DNA from 4 places in the Micromonospora sp. LOL_015 genome. Region 1 is predicted to be linked to each of the others. Evidence: riboswitches for the same ligand, from Rfam matches in the RefSeq annotation. Region 1 holds a riboswitch; each other region holds the start of a gene.

Region 1 (5,219 bases):
GAGAATTCCAGGTGCACTCCGGGGTCGGTGGAGTTGCGCACCCCGACCGCCGAGCCGATCTCGGCTACCTCGACGCAGGTCGTCGCCTCGCAGCGGCGGCTCTTACGCCACGCCGGACCGGCAGTGCTGATCACAGTCACCTAGACTCCTCAATAAGGATAAATCGGTAAATTTGCCATCAGAGCACGCAGGCAATCGGGCGGACTGTATCAGTCCCCGATCTTGCCGACGCGACTGGGCGACACCGCGAAAACCCGGTGAAACCGCCGTTCGGACCATGCGGAGGGCCGGCCGTCCTTAGCAGACCTGACGGCGGCGGTGTAGCCTGCAACAGGGTGGCAACCAGCCAGGTGGCACTCTGCAAGGCACCCCCCCCGGAGCGTTCCCATGCCTGCCCGACACCAGGGCCCGACCATCGGGCGTCGCCGGCTGCGTGCGGCGCTACGCCGGGCACGCGATGCCGCCGCGCTGACCCAGGACTACGTCGCCGCTCAAATGGACTGGTCGCTGTCGAAGCTGATCCGGATCGAGTCGGGTTCGGTCAGCATCTCGACCAACGACGTCAAGGCTTTGCTGGACCTGTACGGCGTACGCGACCAGCAGCAGGTGCAGGAGCTCGTCGAGCTGGCCCGGGCGGCACGACGGCGCGCCTGGTGGAGCGGCTACAAGGATCGGGTGCCGGCCGCCTACGCGGCCTACATCGGGCTGGAGGCGGAAGCGTCGGCACTGCGGTACTTTCAGCCAATCAGCTTCCCCGGCCTGCTACAGACCGAGGAGTACGCCCGCGCGGTGATCCCGGCCGACGGCCCGCACCATGTACCGGCGGCCGAGATCGAAGGGCGGGTGCAGATCCGGCTGGCCCGCCAGCACGAGGTGCTCTTCGGCGCCGATCCGCCGCAGATCGAGGTGATCATCGACGAGGCTGCGCTGCGCCGGATGACCGGCGGCCCGCGGGTGCTGCGCGAGCAGCTCCAGCATGTGGCGAAGATGTCAGCGGCGCCTCATGTCACGGTCCGGGTGCTGCCGTTCGCCGCCGGAAGCAACACGGTGCTCGGGCCGTTCGTCATCCTGCACTTCGCCGACCAGGCCGACGCTGACGTGGTGTACGTGGAGAGCGCTCTGGTCGAGGAGGTCATCGACCGGGCCGACGAGGTCCGGCCGTACCAGCATGTCTTCGACCGACTACGGGCGGAATCCCTGTCGCCAGCCGACTCGGTGGCGATGCTGCACGACCTCGCCCGGCGGCTGGACGGGCCGGACGCGGGCTGATCGACGTCGACCAGCCCGCCGACGACCGCGACGGCGGCCGGGCCCGCTCACCGCTGGTCGGGCACCCACGGCTCGATGGTGACCGGCTCGGACAGACCGGCCAGCCGGGAGATCTCCCGAGCCCGCATCAACGCCCGGCTCACCTGGCCGTACTGGCGTTCGTCGTCGGTGCTGAACAGCAGCAACAGCAGTCCCTGGTGACGGCCCCATAGTTCGTACGCCCGCGGCCGCAACCGGTCGCCGAGCCAGGCGACCGCCACCGGCACGAACGCAGCCGCCAGCATGGCGAGGTAGACACCCGCGCTGACCTCGTCCAACCCGCGGGTGTAGCCGACGGTCACCGCGACCGCCGCCAGGGTCAGGGCGGTCACCGCGATCACCCGGCCGGTGAGCCAATCGCGGGCGCCTCGCGCGGTCCGGAGTTCGGTGAGGTCGCGGACGGCGAAACGCCGGCCGGCCACGACGAACCATTCACCGGTCACGCAGATGCCGGGCTGCCGGTAGAAGGTCCGTCCGACACTGGAGCCGGACTGGGCGGGCACCGGGGAACCGCGTCGGGGCGGGGTCTGGCGAGTAGCACGCATAGCTGCCTCCGAAGGGCTCGTGCGGCGCTGACCTTGCGGGTCCATTGTGCAAACAGCTAGCTACTCGATGGAAGGTGGTCATTCTGCCACCTAGCAGAATGACGTACGGCAGGCCGCGTCCTGGATGGCGAATCAGACCTTTTGCGGCTATTCATCCGGATAGCTTACTGACGACAACCGCACAGACCGACTAATGACGCATTATTCGCAATTGATCAGACGCTGTCCAATGACGACGCGCCGGAGTCAACCGGTCACGCGAAGGCAACAGGAATGTTGCCCAGAGCAGCCAACCGTCACATCCAGTAACTGTCAACGGGCTCCGGCCAGTTCCATGCCACGGATCACGATCGCAGCACTTTCCGCGTCGTAACCCTTGCGGCTAAGTTGGACCAGCTGGTCCGGTCGCCAGTCGCCGGGAAGCGGTGACGCCGGTCCAGTGCCGCCGAATCGCCATCCTGAGATTATCTGACGTTACAAACAGTGATCTCACGGTTGCGATCCGGGGACCCATCGGCAACTGGGGTGAATCCGCGGTTCACCGCGGTAGGGCGAACTTCCCGCCCGAATCCGTCAGCTAACCCGGTAGGCGGCGAGGAAGAAGGGTTCTGCGTTCTTGTCAACAGCGCGGATTCTGCTGCGCACCCTGATGCTGGCCGGCGTAAGCCTCGGCCTGGTGGTACCGGCGACCGCCGCGACCGCCCAGCCGACGGTCAGCGAACTCACGCAGCAGATCGACGAGGAATCCGAAGAGCTGGCCAAGGTCGTCGAGTCGTACAACCGGCTCAGGGAGGAGGCCAAGGCCACCCGGGCGGCGGCCGAGGAGATCGACGCCAAGCTCGGCCCGCTGCAGGCCGAACTCGCGGCAGCGCAGACCGAGGTCGGTCAGATCGCGGTCAACGCGTACAAGACCGGCGGGTTGAGCACCGCGAGCGCCCTGCTCGACGGCACCTCCGGCAGCTTTATCCACCGGCTCGGCACCCTGGACCACCTGGCCCGGGACCGGCAGCAGCGGCTCAGCGAGTTCACCAGCACCCAACTGACCTACCTGGCCGAGCAGGAGAAGCTGCAGGCGGCACTGAAGAAGCAGGACGCCCAGGTCAAGGAGCTCGCCGACCGCAAGAAGAGCATCGAAGCGGACATCGACGAGCTGATGGACAAGCGGGAACGGGCCTACGGTGCCGCGAGCCAGACCGGCTCGTCGTACACCGGAACCGTCCCGTCGGTGTCCGGTGCCGCCGGCTCGGTCGTCGAGTTCGCGTACGGAGCCATCGGCAAGCCGTACGTCTGGGCTGCCAGCGGCCCGAACGGTTACGACTGCTCGGGCCTGACGCTTGCCGCGTGGCGTACCGCCGGCAAGAGCCTGCCGCACAACGCGGCGATGCAGTGGGACGTGGTCGCGAAAATCGACCGTGGCGCACTGCAGCCCGGTGACCTGGTGTTCTACAACGGTCTCGCCCACGTCGGCCTGTACGTGGGCGGCGGCCAGGTGATCCACGCACCCACCTTCGGCCGTACCGTCGAGCTGGCCAGTGTGGACATGATGCCGCCGTACGGCTACGGCCGGGTCCGCTGACCCGGTCGCTCGCGCGACACTGCCGACGGCCCGGCATCCGCCTTGCGGATGCCGGGCCGTCGGCAGTTCGTCGGTGGGTTGTCAGTTCATCGGCGGATCAGGCAGCCTGCAGTCCCTCCGCCCGGGCCAGCTCCCGCAGCCGGCCCAGCGCCTGGATCTCCAGCTGACGGATGCGCTCCCGGGACAGTGAGAAGCGCGAAGCGACCTCGGTCAGCGAGTGCTCCCGCCCGTCCTCCAAGCCGTACCGGGCCCGCATGATGCCGGCGGACCGGTCGTCCAGGTGGTTGAGCAGGCCCTCGATCCGCTGCCGCTCCAAACCGGTGAGCACGATGTCCTCCGGCGACGGTGCGTCGCTGTCGGCCACCAGGTCGCCCAGGTTGGTGTCGCCGTCGTCGCCGACCGGGGTGTCCAGCGACACCGTGTCCTGCGACCACCGCACCAGCTCGTGCACCCGCTCGACCGGCACGCCGAGCGAGGCGGCGATCTGCTCCGGCTCCGGGTCCGAACCGAGCTCCCGGGTCAACTGGCGGGCCACGTTGCGCATCCGGTTGACGTCCTCGACCAGGTGCACCGGAAGCCGTACGGTCCGCTCCTGCTGGGCGATCGCCCGGCTGATGGCCTGCCGAATCCACCAGGTCGCGTAGGTGGAGAACTTGAAACCACGCTCGTAGTCGAACTTCTCCACCGCGCGGACCAGACCGGTGTTGCCCTCCTGGATCAGGTCCAGCATCGGCATCCCGGACCGGACGTAGCGGCGGGCGATCGACACCACCAGACGCAGGTTGGCCCGGATGAACAGGTCCTTGGCCCGTTCACCCTCGACGACCAGCCGCTCCAGCTCCTCGCGGCTCACCCCGGCCCGCGGCACGCCCTGCTCCAGCAGGTGCTCCGCGTACAGACCGGCCTCGATCGCCTTGGAGAGGTCGACTTCCCGGGCCGCGTCGAGCAGCGGCGTGCGGGAGATCTCATGCAGGTAGACGCCAACGAGGTCCCGCTCCTCGGCGACCTCGTCGGTCCGCAAAGCCATCGTCTTCTCCACGTTGCTCACGGTCCCCTCGTTAACCCCACGTCGTGCCCTGTCACCTGCGATGCGCATCTCCATCAGCCTCTCCCCCGTCACGTCCGCCTCCGATCCGGCGAACCTGATGTGGCAGGCCCGCCGTATGGCGCCGACACCTGCACAACAGATGAGACGCGTCAGGGATTCCGTCTCGTGAGTCGAAGCTGACACGATTGCCTGAATAATTGCTGTGAGCGGGATTGGCGTTTCCTGCCAGGCTCCTCGATCGCCACGCTGCGTCGGGCCGGCCGACTGCCCGATGCACTCAGGTCGGCGGGGCGTGGCAGACTCCCAGCACACCACGACACCGGGCAGGGGCGCAGCGATTCCCGTCACTACCCCTCCTGCGATCCTCGTCACTGCCCGCCCGGTCGGTTGGTCCTGGCCAACGCCGGTCGGTTGGTCCTGGCCAGGAGTACGGCCCGAGCGGGGTGCACGGTTCATCACCACCCGACAGACACCGGCCTGCGGGTCACGACGCACGCGAATCGTCTGGATCCGGCCGCCACGAGGCGCCGGCTGGACGGCCGTCGTCCGGCCGCCATTCGGTCAGCCGCTGCCGGATCACTGCGGCGACCTGGGCGGCCGTGCCCCGGGCGTCGATGGCCACGAACCCGGCGGCCTCCGGCAGCGACCCGTATGCGGCCGCGCTGGTCGCCAGGAACTCCAGCGACTCGTGGTCGGTGCCCCGGGCGTCGATCCGCCGGGCCGCTTCGGCGGGCGGCAGCAA
Region 2 (5,219 bases), on a different contig from region 1:
CCGGCTGCCGCAGCGGATCAACCGGCTGGAGTTCGCCATGATGTGGCGGGGCCTGCGGCTGCGGGTGGCGGTCCAGCATGACGAGGTGACCTACTCGCTGCGTGACGTCGACCCGAACGCCACCGTTGACCTTACCCACCACGGCGAGCCGATCACGGTGGCTGCGGACAAGCCGGTCACCCGGGCGATCCCGCCGGCCAATCCGGTCGGTCCGCCGCCGCAGCAGCCGACCGGCCGGTCACCGGTACGCCGGTCGGCGCGTACCGACTGACCACCTCCTCGTGCGGTGCCGGGCCGACCCGGCACCGCAGGAGGAGAGGAGGTCAGGTCACAGCAGGGACAGATGTACGTGGTTGGTGTGGTCGCTGTTCGGATCGCCGTTGGCGCCGCTGTACGAACTCCAACCGGTGGTCGGTGACCAGAACTGGCGGTACCAGATGACGTAGAGGATGCCGAGCTTGTCGGCGTTGCGGACCAGGAAGGCGGTCAGGTTGTTGCCGTACAGCCGGTCGTCGCCGAAGGCGTCGCCGCCGAACCCCTGCTGCTGGGCGGAGAAGTCGCAGGCCCGCCCCTTGGGGTGCTCGAACGGCCCACCGGGGCGGAAGCAGGAGACGAAGCGGGTGAAGCCGGCCTTTTTCGCTTCGTTCAGCGCGTGCATGGTGCGCGGAGTGATACAGCCGCTCGTGGTGGGGTCGTCCAGACTGCACGACTGGGACGGCCAGGAACCGTCCGAGTTACGCGGCGCCTGGGCGGCGACCGGCGAGGTGGCCGAGACGAACCCGTTGGTGGCGACCGCGCCGACCAGTTGCAGGGCCTTTTCGGCCTCTTCCTTCTGCCGGGCCATTGCCTCGAGTTGCTGTTCCTCGCGGGCCACTTCGGCGTCGATCGCGGCGACTGCCCGAGCTGCCTGTTCGCGTGCCTCGTTGAGCTCCCGAATCCGCTTGTTGTCGTGCATGGCGATCATGTCCAGGCCTTCGGCGCGTTCCAGCAACTCGTCCGGGTCCGCGCTGTTGAGCAGGACCATCACCGGGGTGATCCGGCCGAGACGGTACGAGTTGGAGGCGACCTGGCCGATCTGTGGGGTCAGCGCGGAAATCCGTTCCTCGACCTTTTCCAACTCGAGGTTGAGCTTTAACTGGCGTTTGCGGGACTCGTCGACCGCCGCCTTGGCTTCGACGAAGCCCCGGCCGGTCGATTCGAGCACTTCGCTGAGCAGTGGCGGGGCGCCTTCGTCATCCGGATCCTGAGCGGCGGCTGGCGACACTACGACGAACCCAGCGAGCAGGGCGGCGACGGCGGCGAGGGCCGCGGTCGTCGGAATCCGCCGGCGGAGGGGTGCGGTCATCCTGTTCCTTTCCTTGGCCGCCGACCGAGTTAGCTGACGGGTTCGGGACGGAACGATCCCTACCGCTGGCGCGGATTCACCCCGGTGGAAACGTGGTTCCCCGGCTCACCCCGGAGGGCGATTGGGCGGCGGTCACCGCCGGCACCGGTGGGCGCCGCCTGGCGAAGACCGCCGGCAAGCTTACCGGATTGGTCACCGGCATCAACACCTCGACAATCCTGACTGAGCTGGAAAAATCCGTTACCAGCCAACGACTTTCGGTGATGTCCACTTTCTGCGTTCGACGGCGTACGACAAGTCGTCAGGGGTCGGTATCGCTGCGCCGAGGTTAGCGGCTGACTACAGTGCGTATGAGGAAGCGGGAAAGTCGTAGCGTCGGACGGATCTTCGGTGAGAGATGACGATTCCCCGGTCGGGCCGCCGGACGCCGACAGCGTGGTGGTGATCGGCCTCGGCCGGTTCGGTGGTCAGGTCGCCCAGTCTCTGCTCCGCCTCGGCCACGATGTGCTGGGCATCGACGAGCATCCCAAACGGGTGCATCGCTGGTCCGAGCGGCTGCCGAGGGTGATCGAGGCGGATTCAACCGATGACCAGGCGTTGCGCCAGTGTGGCGTCGCCGACTGCCCCCGCGCGGTGGTCGGCATCGGCTCGGACGTCGAGGCCAGCATCCTTACCGTGGTGGCGCTGACCGAGCTGGGTGTCCCGGAGGTCTGGGCGAAGGCGGTCACCGCCAAGCACGGCCGGATCCTCGCCTCGGTCGGCGCGCACCATGTGATCCTTCCGGAGGCGGCGATGGGTGACCGGGTAGCCCGCCTGCTGGCCAGTCGGATGCTCGACTTCATCGAGTTCGACGACGGGTTCGCCATCGCCAAGGTCTGCGCCCCGCCGGACGCCGCCGGCCGGACGTTGGCCGAGTGCCGGCTACGTCAGCGGTACGGCATCACGGTGGTCGGGATCAAGGAGCGGGACCGGCAGCTGAGGTACGCGGGACCTGAGACGTTGATCCCGCCGGATGCGCTGCTGATCGTCGCCGGGGCAACCACGGCGGTTCAGCAGTTCGGCCGGTGAACATGGGCGTGAACGCCTCATCACACCTTCATTTCGTGAGCTGATCAGCCGCCGGACTTTCGCAAACTCGTGACTCAGGCTACAGTCCCTGCATGGGAGCGCTTCCATCGATGGATGTGCCCCCGTTGAAGTAGTCGACGCGTGGCGCGGCGATGGCGACATCACCGTGTCAACCGCACAGCTCCCGAGGCTGGCGGCGGGCCAAGCCCGGACTCCGCCGCCAGCCCGCGCACCACCTGTCGAGAGGAGGTGGAACCAGAGCCACTCGCGTGGCCCGGCTCCCGCGCGTCACGCACGACCCGGACGCCAGACCGCTCGTGCGTGTTCAGCAACTGATGGTGGGGACGGGGGTTGCCCTCCCCGTCCCCACGCTAGTCCTCGATTGTTACGGCGGGGAATCGCCAACAAGTCAGGACCGCGACGCCGATCTGTCCGACAGCGCTGCCCGGCCTGTCGATGCATCGGCAGGCTTCGTTGTGTATTGGGGCCTGGGCAGTGGCTGGGTTGCCGCGCCCGATCTGCGGCGACGGTCGGGCCGGGCCCTTACCGGTCGACCTGGTCCCGCCGGACATCACCGTCACCAACACGCCGTGGAACAGCCGGATCCCGGCCGGCGGCAGCGTACAGCTCGGTTTCGTGGTCAGGCACTCGGTGAGCAACCCGCCGCCGACGGACTTCCTGCTCAACGGCGACCGGTGCGCGTCCTCGGGCTGACCCTCGTCGAAGACGCGCTGGTGACGGCGGCTTGCTAGCCTCGCCCGCATGCGGGTGCTGGTGGTCGAGGACGACCCCGAGGTACGCAGTGCCGTCGTCACCGCGCTGCGCTCCGGCGGATTCGCCGTCGACCAGGCGGCCGACTGGAGCCAGGCCGACCTGAGCATGAGCATCAACGACTACGACTGCCTGGTGCTCGACCGGATCCTTCCGGAAGGCGACTCACTGCACCAGCTCGGCCACCGACGGCGGGCCGGGCTCACCACACCGGCCCTGGTGCTCACCGCGCTGGACAGCGCCGGGGACCGGATCGCCGGGTTTCAGGCCGGCGTCGACGACTACGTGGTGAAGCCCTTCGTCACCGCCGAACTGGTGCTGCGGGTCCGGGCGCTCTGCCGACGCCGTGGCGCCACCACCCCACCGCTGCTGCGGGTGGCGGATCTGGAGGTCGACGCCGCCCGCCGGGAGGTGCGCCGCGCCGGCGTCCTGCTGACGCTCACCCGCAAGGAGTTCGCCGTACTTGAAATGCTGCTGGTCCGGCGCCCGGCGGTGGCCAGCCGCAGCGACCTGTTCGAACACTGTTGGGACGAGCTCGCCGACCCCAGCTCGAACGTGGTGGACGCGGTGGTCGCCCAGCTGCGCCGCAAGCTCGGCGAGCCGCAGTTGATTCACACCGTACGCGGGGTCGGCTACCGGGTTGGCGGGGCGCCGTCGTGACCGCCGGCCGAATTGGCGGGGTGCCGTCGTGAACCGCCGCGTTCGGCGGGGTGGCAAGCCGCTGCAGACCGCCGACCGGCTGCGTAACCTGCGGATCCGGATCACGCTGCTGGTGATGGCGATCAACGTGGTCGGCCTGGCCGGGATGGGTGCCGTCGCGTTGCTGGTCGACGGGCGGCAGCGCGACGAGGTGGTCGCCGCCGAGCTGCGGCGTACCGCCAGCACCGCCGCCGCCCTGCTCTACTACGAGTCCGGGGCGCTGCAGCTCGACAAACTGTTCGACAACGCGGTCGCCAACGGCACCACCGCCGTCTACGTCTACGAGGCCGGCCGGGCCGACCTCAGCCTGGTCTTCGCGTATCCGGCCCGGCTGCCGGTCGTACCGCCGGACAACCTGCTGGCGCCGGCCCGGACGGTCTGGACCTCCGGCACCGAGCTCGCCGGCGGGGTCGGCGACACCGCCGAAACCTCCACCCCACTGCTCGCCGTACCGTTCGAGCACGCCGTCACCGGGGCGGTTGCCGGCGCCGTCGTCGTGCTCGGTGACACCGGGCCGGCCGAGACCGCCAACCGGCGGCTGGCCCTGGCCCTGGTCGCTGGCGGCGTCAGCTTCACCGCGCTGGCCTGCGCCGGCGGTTACCTGCTCGCCCGCCGCGGCACCGAGCCCATCGCCGACGCGCTCAACCAGCAGGAACGGTTCGTCGCCGACGCCGCGCACGAGCTACGCACCCCGTTGACCGTGATCCGTGCCGTCTCCGAGACCGCGCTGGCCGAGCCGCAGCGCCGCCCGGCGGCGCTGCGCCAGGTGGTGCGCTCCGCCGACCGGCTCGCCGACTCGGTCTCGGTCCTGCTCACCCGGGCCCAGCTCGTCGCCGGCCTGCGCGACCTGCGCCGCGAGCTGTTTCGCCTGGACCAACTGGCCGAGGAGGTGCTGACCGACACCGTCGTCGCGCCGCACCGCGCGGTGCCGGTCACCGAGGCGGTGGTGGCGTACGGCGACCCGGCGCTGGTCCGGATCGCGCTGCGCAACCTGATTCAGAACGCGGTCCAGCACGGTCGGGCCGCCGACCAGCCGGCCGAGATCCGGCTCGAGGTCACCCCTGGACCGCCGACGGTACGGGTACGCGACCGTGGCACCGGGCTCAGCGAAGCCGTCGCCGCCGCGCCCGAGCAGCGGTTCCGCAGCGGCACCGAGGACGGCACCGGGCTCGGGCTGGCCATCGCCAGCTGGGTGGCGCAACTGCACGGCGGACAGCTGCGGCTGGTCAACGCCGAAGGCGGCGGTGCCGAGGCCCGGCTGCGGCTGCCCGGCGGTCAGGGCGGGTAGGGCGGTATGCCCGAGCGGACAGGCCAGCGTGCCGGGAGCACCCGATCA
Region 3 (5,219 bases), on a different contig from region 1:
CGGAGATCCGGCCGAGCTCGCCCAGGCCCGGGACCGGGCGTTGGGGCGGCGGCCGCAGCGGGAGTTCCAGCTGACCACGAACTACCGCAACCCGGCGGAGATCTTCGAACTGGCCGCCGAGGTGATCCACGAGGTCGCTCCGGACGCCCCGTTGCCGACGGCGGTCCGATCGACCGGGGTGGCGCCGCGCCGGGACCGGGTAGCTGCGGCGGTGCTGCCGGCTGCCGTCCGTACCGCGACCGCCGAGATGCTGGCCGCCGTGGAGGGGACGGTCGGCGTCATCGCCGCGGTGGCCCGGCGGGACGAGGTCGCCGGCTGGCTCGGCGAGCTGACGACCTCCCGGCTACAGGTGGTGTCGAGCCTGCAGGCGAAGGGCATGGAGTACGACGCGGTGGTGCTGGTGGCCGGCGAGGAGATCCGTGCCGAGTCCGAGGCCGGGGTGCGCACGCTCTACGTCGCGCTCTCCCGGGCGACGCAGCGGCTGGTCACCATCGACCTCGACCCGGAGTCGACTGCACATATTGCTATGTGAGCATTAGTCTACTGACGAGACGCCGGGCAACGGAGGGTGGCAGGCGTGGGAGTCGGACACGATCACAGCGCCGGGAGCACCGGCCAGCGACACTACGGGCGTCTCTGGGCCGCCTTCGCCCTGCTGGCGGGCTTCATGGTCGTCGAGGCGGTCACCGCGCTGGCCACCGGCTCCCTGGCGCTGCTGTCCGACGCCGGGCACATGTTCACCGACGTGCTCGGCATCGGCATGGCGCTCGCGGCGATAGCCGCGACTCGGCGACCGACCGGGGAGCCGCAGCGAACCTTCGGCCTCTACCGCCTCGAGGTGCTGGCCGCGCTGGCGAACGCCGTACTGCTCGCCGGGGTCGCGCTCTACGTCCTGGTGGAGGCGGCCCGCCGGTTCGCCGATCCAGAGCCGGTGACGGTCGGCCCGATGCTGATGGTGGCGGTCGCCGGACTGCTCGCCAACATCGTCGCCTTCGCCCTGCTGCGCCAGGGGGCCGGGGAGAGCCTCAACGTACGGGGCGCCTACCTGGAGGTACTCGGCGACCTGCTCGGCTCGGTGGGGGTGCTGGTGGCCGCCACGGTGATCGCCACCACCGGCTGGTGGTACGCCGACCCGCTGGTCGCCGTCGGTGTCGGGGTGTTCATCCTGCCGCGCACCTGGCGGCTGGCCCGGGCCGCGCTGCGCATCCTGGTGCAGGCGGCGCCGGAGCATGTGGAGGTCGCCCGGGTCCACCGCCGGCTGGCCATCGTGCCGGGCGTCTGCGACGTGCACGACCTCCACGTCTGGACGCTCACCCCGGGCATGGAGGTGGCCTCGGCACACCTGGCCGTGACCCCGTCGGCCGATATCGGCACGGTGCTGCGGGACGCCCGGACGGCCCTGCACGACGAGTTCGGTATCGAGCACGCGACGCTGCAGATCGAGCCGCTGGCCCCCGCCGACTCCTGCGGACCGGCCGACTGGTGATTAGCAGATGCTTAAGTTTCGTGACCTTACCGCGACGGTCACAGCCACGATATACGTATATTCCTGATTTTTCCAGACATAACATGGCTATCGATACCGGGACGACGACCCGGGGAGCCGGTAGTCTCGGCCCCGGTCTCCGCTCGGGCGGCGCCCCTCCGGCGCCCGCGGAGGCCGTCGCCTAATCGCCGTACGGCGAGCCGGGGAACCACGTACCTGGGGTGCATCCGCGTCACGCGGTAGGGATCTTCCGTCCCGAACCCGTCAGCTAACCCGGTCGGCGGCTGACGGAAGGAATGCACAGTGTCGCGCACAGTCCACAGAAAAACCCGATTCACGTTATTGGCGGCGTTGACCGCCGCCCTGATGGCCGTCACCGGCACCCCGACCGGCTCGCCGGCCGGAGCCGCCCTGCCCGCCAACCGGCCCGACCGGGTCGACAGCGAGGGAGGCACCGACAGCCTGCGCAAGGAGCTCGATGCGGCCTCGAAGGGCTGGATCGACGCCAAGGCGGCGCTCAACCATTCGAAGGACCGGCAGAAGAAGCTGTCCGAGCAGCTCGACACGGTCGGTGCTGAACTGGAGCAACGGAACAGGAACGTCGGGCACATCGTCGACCGCGCGTACCGCAACGGCCGGCTCGGCCCGGTCTCCGCGCTACTCAACAGCACCTCGCCGGAAGGGTTCATCGACCGGGCGGCGGCGCTGAGCGCGGTGACCGCCAACGAGGAGAAGCAGCTCCGCGAGCTGTACCGTACCCGTGACCAGGTGACCAGGTCCAAGGCCGCGATCGAGCATGAGATCCGGGAGCAGCAGAAGCAGGTCACCATCATGGACCAGCGCCGGAACCAGGCGGAGCGGGCACTGGCCGTCGCGGTCGCCGCCGAGAAGCAGGCGGAGGAACAGGCGAGGCAGCAGGCGGCGGAGGAGGCCGAACGGGCGGCCGCCGCCAGCGGTTCCTCCGGCTCCGGGTCGTCGGGATCCGGGTCGTCGGGATCCGGTTCCTCCGGCTCCGGGTCGTCGGGATCCGGGTCGTCGGGATCCGGGTCGTCCAACGCGTCGGCGACCCCGGCTCCGCGCAACGCGAACGGTTCCTGGCCGGCCGAGTCGTGCAACGTCGACGACCCCACCACCTCCGGCTGCATCACGCCCCGTACGCTGCACGCCCTGAACCAGGCGAAGGCTGCCGGCTTCACCCGCTACGTGTCCTGCTTCCGCAACGGCAGCTCCGGCGAGCACCCCAAGGGCCGGGCGTGTGACTTCGCCGCCCAGCCCAACGGCTTCGGTGGAGTGGCGACCGGCGGTGACAAGAGCTACGGCGACAACCTCGCGAACTACTACATCAACAACGCCGACCGGCTCGGTGTGCTCTACGTGATCTGGTACAAGCGGATCTGGCTGCCCAGCAGCGGCTGGAAGACGTACAGCGGTGCGGGTGGCGACCCGTCCAGCGACCACACCAACCACGTGCACCTGTCGGTGTACTGACGTCGCGCGCATGGGGGCGGACGGCCACGTCGGCGGCCGACCGCCCCCATTTTCTATCCGCGACGGAATCAGCATACGGAGTTATTTGCGCAGCATCGGCAGACCGATCGGCATAACGACCGACGGCCACCGGCAACTATGCGAGAGCGCTCTACCACCACGCAGTCACACCCGGCTCACGCTGGGCACATTGCAGCTCGCGCGACTGAGAGAGCGCTCTCACAGTTAGATATATAGCAGCAGCGGTACGGCTGTCAACAGACCGCGACGACCCCGTGCCGGATGCACGAAACTTCATGTCGGGATATTGACAGAAGCCCGCATGTCTGGTGACCTCCTGGCAATAACTCATTAATGGTCGTGAAATTTTTCGCGATCGTGGACCGCGCCCTACCCAACCCGGAGGCACCATGAACCTGTCGATCCGTGGCGCGCGAACAGGTCGTACGCCGCGCCGGATCCTGGCAGCCACCACCGTGACGGCGCTGGCCGCCACCGGACTGATCTTCGGCGTACTGCGCACCGCCGACGCCGCCATCGTCGGCGCCGGCAGCTACACCACCACCCGTCCGGCGGGCGCGGCCGCCCCGACCGCCTGCGGCAGCATCTCCGCCAACCCCCGGCAGTACGTCACGGGCAGCGCCCCGGCTGGCGCGGTGCCGACCAACGACTGGTGGTCGTCGCTGTTGTTCAAGCGGTACAACTGTGCCTACTCCGACCCGCTGCACGCCCACCCGATGTCGTTCCAGCCGACCGCTGGCGGGCTCGGCGTCTCCTACACCACCGAGGCGGCGATCTCCGGCACGTCGACCGGCGTCGGCGAATACCACTACCCGTACACCCGGGAGTTCACCCTCGGCGTCGCCGGACTCAACGCCCCGGACGTCAAGGTCGACGGCTGGACCGACTGGACGGTCAGCCCGTACTGGTCCGACGGCACCCGTACCCTGCGCGCGACCGTCGGCCACGGCCTGCCGTTCGTATACGCCCAGGTCACCGGCGGCAACGCCGAGCTATCGTTCCCCGGCACCCCGACGGTCTGGCACCACAGCGGCACCCGGGTCGGCTTCTCCATGCGCGGCCACGACTACGTCGCCTACGCCCCCAGCGGAGCGACCTGGTCCGTCAACGGGACCACCATCAGCTCCACCCTCGCCGGCCGCAGCTACTTCTCCGTCGCGCTGCTGCCGACCGGCGCCGGCACCAGCGCCGCCCGGCGCACCGCGCTGATGGACAGCTACGGTCGGTACGCCCACGCCCACGTCACCGGCACCCGGGTCAGCTGGAGTTACGACCAGGCCGGCAGCACTGTCGACGCCACCTACAGCTTCACCACCACGGCCCGGGAGGGCTCCGCCACCGGCACGGTCGTCTCCCTCTACCCCCACCAGTGGAAGCACCTCGACGGCGGCAGCCCGATCGCCGAGACCTACGTGTCGGCCCGCGGCCCGATGCGCAACCTGGTCGGTGCGACGTCGTTCCGGACCGCGATGCGCTTCCACGGCGTACTGCCGGAGGTGCCGGCGGTGGCCACCAGCGTCGGGGCCGACCTCGCCACGCTCACCGCACACCTGGACCAGGCCGCGTCCGGCGACCCGCTCGCCGGCTTCGACAACGACACCTACTGGACCGGCAAGGCGCTCGGCCGGGCCGCCCGGCTGGCGGAGATCGCCGATCAGCTCGGCCGCACCGCCCAACGCGACCATCTGCTCACCGCCATCCGAAACCGGCTGACCGACTGGTTCACCGTCAGTCCAGGCAAGACGCAACGGGTGTTCTTTTACGACCAGGCGTGGGGCACCCTGGTCGGCTACCCCGCCTCGTACGGCTCCGACACCGACCTCAACGACCACCACTTCCACTACGGCTACTACATCGCCGCCGCCGCGACGCTGGCCAAGTTCGACCCCACCTGGGCGTCGACCAGCCAGTACGGCGGCATGGTCGACCTGCTGATCCGCGACGCCAACAGCTGGGACCGCAACGACCCGATGTTCCCGTTCCTGCGCGACTTCGACATCTACGCCGGCCACGACTGGGCCGCCGGGCACGGAGCGTTTTTCGCCGGCAACAACCAGGAGTCGTCCTCGGAGGGGATGAACTTCGCCAACGCCCTGATCCAGTGGGGACTGGCGACCGGCAACACCGCGATCCGCGACGCCGGGCTGTACATCTACACCACCCAGTCGGCGGCCATCCAGGAATACTGGTTCGACTCCTCGGACACCAACTTCCCGGCCTCCTT
Region 4 (5,219 bases), on a different contig from region 1:
CACCCCCGAGGCGACCAGCCCGTCGAGTACCTCCTCGACCACACCGTGGGACAGCTCGACCACCCAGTCGCGGGTTGCGCGGCCAGGCTCGGCCTGGATCCTGATCCGTACCTGGTCGAGGAACTCCCGGCCGTGGCCTCGACCCGGGGCTTCGCCGGGCGCGTACCTGCCGGCGGGATCGTCGCCGGCCAGCACCCGGCCGTCTGCGTCAATCGAGATCTGCCCGCCGACGGCGAGGTCGCACAACACCGCCCCGGCGACGGCATAGTCGAGCTCCGGGGATGCGACGGACGCGGCCCCGGAACCGTCATAGCTGAGCAGGACGAGCTCCTCCGCGAGGCTGAGCGACTCCATGTCATCACGCTAACCGCCCAGACCGGTGACTGCAGGAGAAGCGGTAGCTGCGGGGGAAGCGGAGGCGGCAGGCGGTCTTGAACGAACACCGCGCTTTCCAATAAGGTGATGCACCGACCGCTGCGGATGTCGGCCTCCGTACCCCCGCCCGTGAGGCCCCAGCGATCGAACCATTGAAGGAGTCGCTGCCAATGGCACGTGCGCTCGCGAATTCGCACATCCATCGTCACAGTGGGTCCCGGTATCGACGCGGAGAGCATTGGCGTGTACGGGTTCCTCAACGTATCGCAATTGCGCTGTTACTTGCTGCAACTGCGCTGCTCTTCCCGGCTGGGCCGGCCCACGCCGAGCCGACGCTGGCTGAGATCGAAGCCGAGTTGGACGCCCAGTGGCTGAAACTGGAACCGGTCATCGAGCAGTACAACAAGGTGCACAGCGAGCTCAAGGCCAACGAGAAGAAAGCGGCCGCGCTCGACGAGAAGATCCGCCCCCTGTCCCTGCAGGCCAACTTGGCGGCGGACGAGATCGGCGAGGTTGCCAACCGCTACTACCGGACCGGGCCGTCGAGCGAACTGAACGCCCTGCTCCGGACCGGATCACCGACCAGTCTGGCGGATCAGCTCGTGGTGCTGGACCGAATCTCCAAGCGTCGGCAGGAAAAGATCACCGCTGTTTTGGAGACCCGGGACCGCTATCTCGCCGAACGGCAGACGCTGGACGAGTTGATCACGAAGCAGCAGGCACAGGACAAGACGCTCGCCGAGCAGCGCAAAACCATCAACGCCGAGATCAAACGCCTGGAACGGGCGCGCAACGCCGCGTACCAGTCCACCGGCTACACCGGCGGATCCGGTGCCTCCGGCCCGTGCCCGGCGGTGTCGGTCGGCGGAGCCGCCGGAACCGCGGTCCGCACCGCCTGCGCACAGCTCGGTAAGCCGTACGTCTGGGGTGCCACCGGGCCGAACGCCTTCGACTGTTCCGGCCTGACCCAGTACGCCTGGGCAAGTGCCGGTGTCAGCCTCACGCATTACACCGGAACTCAGTGGAATCAGGGCAGTTCGGTCAGCCGTGCCAACGCCAAACCCGGGGATCTCGTATTCTTCTTCAGTGATCTGCATCACGTGGGGATCTACATCGGTAATGGCCTGATGGTGCACGCTCCCCGCGCGGGTCAACCCGTGCAGATGGAGAACATCGACAACATGCCGCTCGCCGGATTCAAGCGGGTCGGCTGATCGTGGCAGGTCAGCCAGCCTGCTGAGGCAATCTGAGTGGCGCGCGTTGGCTGGCCGAACGTACGGGCGGACCGGTATGAACGGGCCGGTCCGCCCGGGAAAATTCGAACGCTTGAGCGATGGCAGCCTATGTACGATACGCAATCGTCTGTGTACTCAATGAGATAGTCCATGTTCTCGCTTGCGTAGCGAGAACGCCGCTCTCTACTCTTGGGGATCGTCGAGTCGGGAGGACGTCAACCAACCGGGTTGACCTCGGCCTGACACCGCCTAATCGCCGTCTGACGGCGAGCCGGGGACCCACGGCACTTCCGGGGTGAATCCGCAGGCCACCTGCGGTAGGGCGTCTCCTTTCCGCCCGAACCCGGCAGCTAACCCGGTAGGCGGTCTGGGGAGAAGGAGTCCGGTGGCTACGAGCGCCCCTCGGCGATACCTCCGGTGGTCCAGCCGCGACCATCGGCGAAAATCGCCGCACGACCCTAGCCGAGTACTCACCGCGTTGGTCGCCGCCACCACCGGCGTCGGTCTGCTGCTGGTAGCAGCGCCGGCGCAGGCGCAGCCCACCGTCGCCGAGATCGAGTCGCAGATCGACGAGGTCTGGGCCGAGCTCGAACCAACGATCGAACGGCACAATGCCGTACGGCAGGACCTTGCCGCCAAAAAGAAGCAGGCGGACGAACTACAGAAGAAGATCAAGCCACTGCAGATCCAGATCGACCTGGCGATGGACCGGGTCAGCGAGTTCGCCGCCCGGTCGTACAAGGGTGGTAGTCCGTCGGTCTTCAACGCGATCCTGACCAACGGCAAGCCGACCCACCTCGCCGACCAGCTCGAGCTGCTGGACCAGTTCGCCCGGCGGCAGGCCCGCGACGTGCAGGCCGTCGTCGACCTCAGGAACGAGTACGCCGCGAAGAAGGCCCCGCTCGACGATTTGATCGTCGAGCTGACCAGCACCGAGGCTCAGCTGGCGGCGAAGGCCAAGGAGATCGACGCCGAGGTTGACCGGTTGCAGGACCTGCGCCTGGAGGCGTACGGCTCGACCAACACCCTCGGCTCGCTGCGTCCCGCGCCCTGCCCGGCGACTTACCCCGGCGGTGCGGCCGGCAAGGCGGTCACCTTTGCCTGTGCGCAGATCGGCAAGCCGTACGTCTGGGGTTCAGCGGGACCGGGCAGCTACGACTGTTCGGGTCTCACCCTGGCCGCTTGGGCGCAGGCCGGCGTCACGCTGCCGCACAACGCCGCCCGGCAGCGCCAAATGACCGCCAACGTCAGCCGGGACGAGTTGCGCCCCGGCGACCTCATCTTCTACTACAGCGGGCTCTCCCACGTCGGCATGTACGTGGGTAACGGCTGGATCGTGCACGCCTCCCAGGCGGGCGAACCGGTGCAGATGCGCAAGATCGGTTCGAGTGTGCACAGTTACGGCAGGCCCGGCTAGACCTCACTCCTCCCCATGGCCTGGCGCATGCCGCTGATCCCCCCGTCAAGCGGCAGCACCGGCCACCGGAAAGGCGCCCTCCCATGTCTCCCCCCGGCTTGGGAGGGCGCCTTTCGCCTCCCCACCGCCGGCGCGCCGGCGCTGCGACAGCCCAGCCGTTCAGCTGGTCGGCCAGGTGCGCCACCGCTGCCAGGACCGGCTCGGAGTGGGTCCACGCTGTCCCTGGTACCGGGATCCGTAGACCGCCGACCCGTACGGATGCTCGGACGTCGACGAGAGCCGGAAGATGCACAGCTGGCCGATTCTCATCCCGGGCCAGAGCTTGATCGGCAGGTTGGCCACGTTGGACAACTCCAACGTCACGTGGCCGGAGAAGCCGGGGTCGATGAAGCCGGCGGTGGAGTGGGTCAGCAGGCCCAGCCGACCCAGGCTCGACTTGCCCTCCAGCCGGGCGGCCAGGCCGTCGCCGAGCGAGACGACCTCGAGCGTGGAGGCGAGGACGAACTCACCGGGGTGCAGTACGAACGGGTCGCCGCTGGGCACCTCGACCTGGGACGTCAGATCGTCCTGCCGAGTCGCCGGGTCGATGTGGGTGTACAGGTGGTTGTTGAAGACCCGGAAATACCGGTCGAGCCGGACATCGATGCTCGACGGCTGGACGAGCGAAGGTTCGAACGGCTCGAGGGAGAGTCCGCCGGTCTTGGTCTCCGCGACGATGTCCCGGTCGGAGAGAAGCATCGTCACACGATAGCGACCGTCCGGCCGGTGCGACCGCGCGGCCGGCTGTCCGGCCGGTACGTACCCGGATTGGCCTGGACGGGCGATCCCCCTATCTCTTCGTACACATGTTCGATAGAATCATCGCATGGCAACCTGGTCCGAGTTCGCAGCCGACGAGCCCCGCCTGGCCACGGCGATCCGACTCCTCATGCAGCAGTACGGTCCCGGCCTCGGCTACCTCGCCACCGTCCGAGCCGACGGTGGTCCCCGGGTGCACCCGGTCTCCCCGGTGATCACCGACAACGGGCTGTTCTGCTTCATCATCGACTCGCCGAAGCGGCGTGACCTGGAGCGGGATGGCCGGTACGCGCTGCACTCGTTCCCGCCGGAGGAGAGTGACGACGAGGCGTACCTGGCAGGTCGGGCGCATCCGGTCACCGATCCGGCCAAGGTGGGTCGGCTCGCCAGCGATCTCGGGGCCGTGCCGCACGTCGACTGGCGACTGTTCGAGTTCTCCGTCGACGTGGCGATGGTGGCGCAACGCGGTGGCAGCACCGGCCACTACGCGGCGGCGGCGCCACGGCAACCAGCCGTCCAGGTCTGGCTCGACCCGACCAGCGGCAGCGTCTCCCACCCGGTGCCGACCCCGGTCGCCTGCTGACCCGCCGCGTGGCACCGGCCGACGCGTCGACGCCCTACCCGTTGACGCCCGGTCGACGGGTGTCGAGCCGTACCCCATGCTGTGCTCGGTTGGCGGCCGGGCCTGTTGCGCAGTGACCGGGCTGACCGGGTAGAGTGGGTCCGCTCGCGGGTGTAGTTCAATGGCAGAACATCAGCTTCCCAAGCTGACAGTGCGGGTTCGATTCCCGTCACCCGCTCCAACACACGAAGCCCTGGTCGGGGCCATCATCCCAACCAGGGCTTGCGCTGTACGTACGCGGGATCGTCGCGAGGTTCCTACTTCCGTGGGTACGCGGCCTGCAGTACTTCGCGGATCAACTCGCTGGGGCTGCGGTTGGTCAGCTCTGCCACCTTTTTGATCATTTCGTAGGTTTGGTCATCAACTCGGATGCTGATCTTGTGCGAGGCGCCGCCGCTGCTGGAAAGCGGCGGTCTGCCGACCCGGCGGGGGGCGAGACTGTCGGGGTCGTATCCAGCCTCTGCCTCTGCGACCAGCTCGCTCTCCAGCTGCGACGTGAGCGCTGTACCGTTCTTGGCCTGTCGGCTGGCTGCCCGAGTCGCCCGGGCTCCGGTGGTGGTTGCTCGGCGCGGTGCCTTTGCCTTGTTAGAGGTCGTGGAGGTCGTTCGGTCCTTCGTCGTTCGCGTTACACCCGCCATGGCTTCGCCTCCTTGTAGAGCCGGTTGTACTTAGGTCGCATGTCCATGGAGTGGATCACGCGTAGCGTCCCGTCCAACAACTCGATGGCGACGACTTCGAGAGCGACGCCGTCCCTGTCGTCGCCGAGGAACAG

What was found. Region 1 has a riboswitch for cyclic di-AMP ahead of ACFHWU_RS12675 (NlpC/P60 family protein). Riboswitches for the same ligand answer to the same signal wherever they lie in the genome.
Region 2: it holds a riboswitch for cyclic di-AMP, as region 1 does, so the genes downstream of both, ACFHWU_RS05070 (coiled-coil domain-containing protein) here and ACFHWU_RS12675 (NlpC/P60 family protein) in region 1, are expected to answer to the same signal.
Region 3: it holds a riboswitch for cyclic di-AMP, as region 1 does, so the genes downstream of both, ACFHWU_RS02345 (coiled-coil domain-containing protein) here and ACFHWU_RS12675 (NlpC/P60 family protein) in region 1, are expected to answer to the same signal.
Region 4: it holds a riboswitch for cyclic di-AMP, as region 1 does, so the genes downstream of both, ACFHWU_RS03745 (NlpC/P60 family protein) here and ACFHWU_RS12675 (NlpC/P60 family protein) in region 1, are expected to answer to the same signal.

The regions. Positions count from the first base shown of each region.
Region 1 is NZ_JBHMIO010000011.1:124,152-129,370, forward strand. Features, by position in the region: gene ACFHWU_RS12660 (DUF397 domain-containing protein) at 1-140, opposite strand, end outside; gene ACFHWU_RS12665 (helix-turn-helix domain-containing protein) at 388-1,269, shown strand; gene ACFHWU_RS12670 (DUF6232 family protein) at 1,317-1,853, opposite strand; cyclic di-AMP (ydaO/yuaA leader) riboswitch at 2,328-2,459, shown strand; gene ACFHWU_RS12675 (NlpC/P60 family protein) at 2,470-3,429, shown strand; gene ACFHWU_RS12680 (sigma-70 family RNA polymerase sigma factor) at 3,527-4,519, opposite strand; gene ACFHWU_RS12685 (dTMP kinase) at 4,962-5,219, opposite strand, start outside.
Region 2 is NZ_JBHMIO010000003.1:204,602-209,820, reverse strand. Features, by position in the region: gene ACFHWU_RS05075 (glycoside hydrolase family 65 protein) at 1-271, shown strand, start outside; gene ACFHWU_RS05070 (coiled-coil domain-containing protein) at 329-1,345, opposite strand; cyclic di-AMP (ydaO/yuaA leader) riboswitch at 1,348-1,483, opposite strand; gene ACFHWU_RS05065 (potassium channel family protein) at 1,736-2,413, shown strand; gene ACFHWU_RS05060 (cellulose binding domain-containing protein) at 2,918-3,127, shown strand; gene ACFHWU_RS05055 (winged helix-turn-helix domain-containing protein) at 3,176-3,844, shown strand; gene ACFHWU_RS05050 (sensor histidine kinase) at 3,873-5,171, shown strand; gene ACFHWU_RS05045 (hypothetical protein) at 5,217-5,219, opposite strand, start outside.
Region 3 is NZ_JBHMIO010000001.1:535,158-540,376, forward strand. Features, by position in the region: gene ACFHWU_RS02335 (HelD family protein) at 1-532, shown strand, start outside; gene ACFHWU_RS02340 (cation diffusion facilitator family transporter) at 578-1,486, shown strand; cyclic di-AMP (ydaO/yuaA leader) riboswitch at 1,655-1,785, shown strand; gene ACFHWU_RS02345 (coiled-coil domain-containing protein) at 1,829-2,974, shown strand; gene ACFHWU_RS02350 (glycosyl hydrolase) at 3,385-5,219, shown strand, end outside.
Region 4 is NZ_JBHMIO010000002.1:285,442-290,660, forward strand. Features, by position in the region: gene ACFHWU_RS03735 (GOLPH3/VPS74 family protein) at 1-354, opposite strand, end outside; gene ACFHWU_RS03740 (NlpC/P60 family protein) at 546-1,589, shown strand; cyclic di-AMP (ydaO/yuaA leader) riboswitch at 1,847-1,990, shown strand; gene ACFHWU_RS03745 (NlpC/P60 family protein) at 1,996-3,027, shown strand; gene dcd (dCTP deaminase) at 3,187-3,765, opposite strand; gene ACFHWU_RS03755 (pyridoxamine 5'-phosphate oxidase family protein) at 3,893-4,408, shown strand; tRNA gene ACFHWU_RS03760 (tRNA-Gly) at 4,555-4,628, shown strand; gene ACFHWU_RS03765 (ribbon-helix-helix protein, CopG family) at 4,705-5,085, opposite strand; gene ACFHWU_RS03770 (hypothetical protein) at 5,073-5,219, opposite strand, start outside.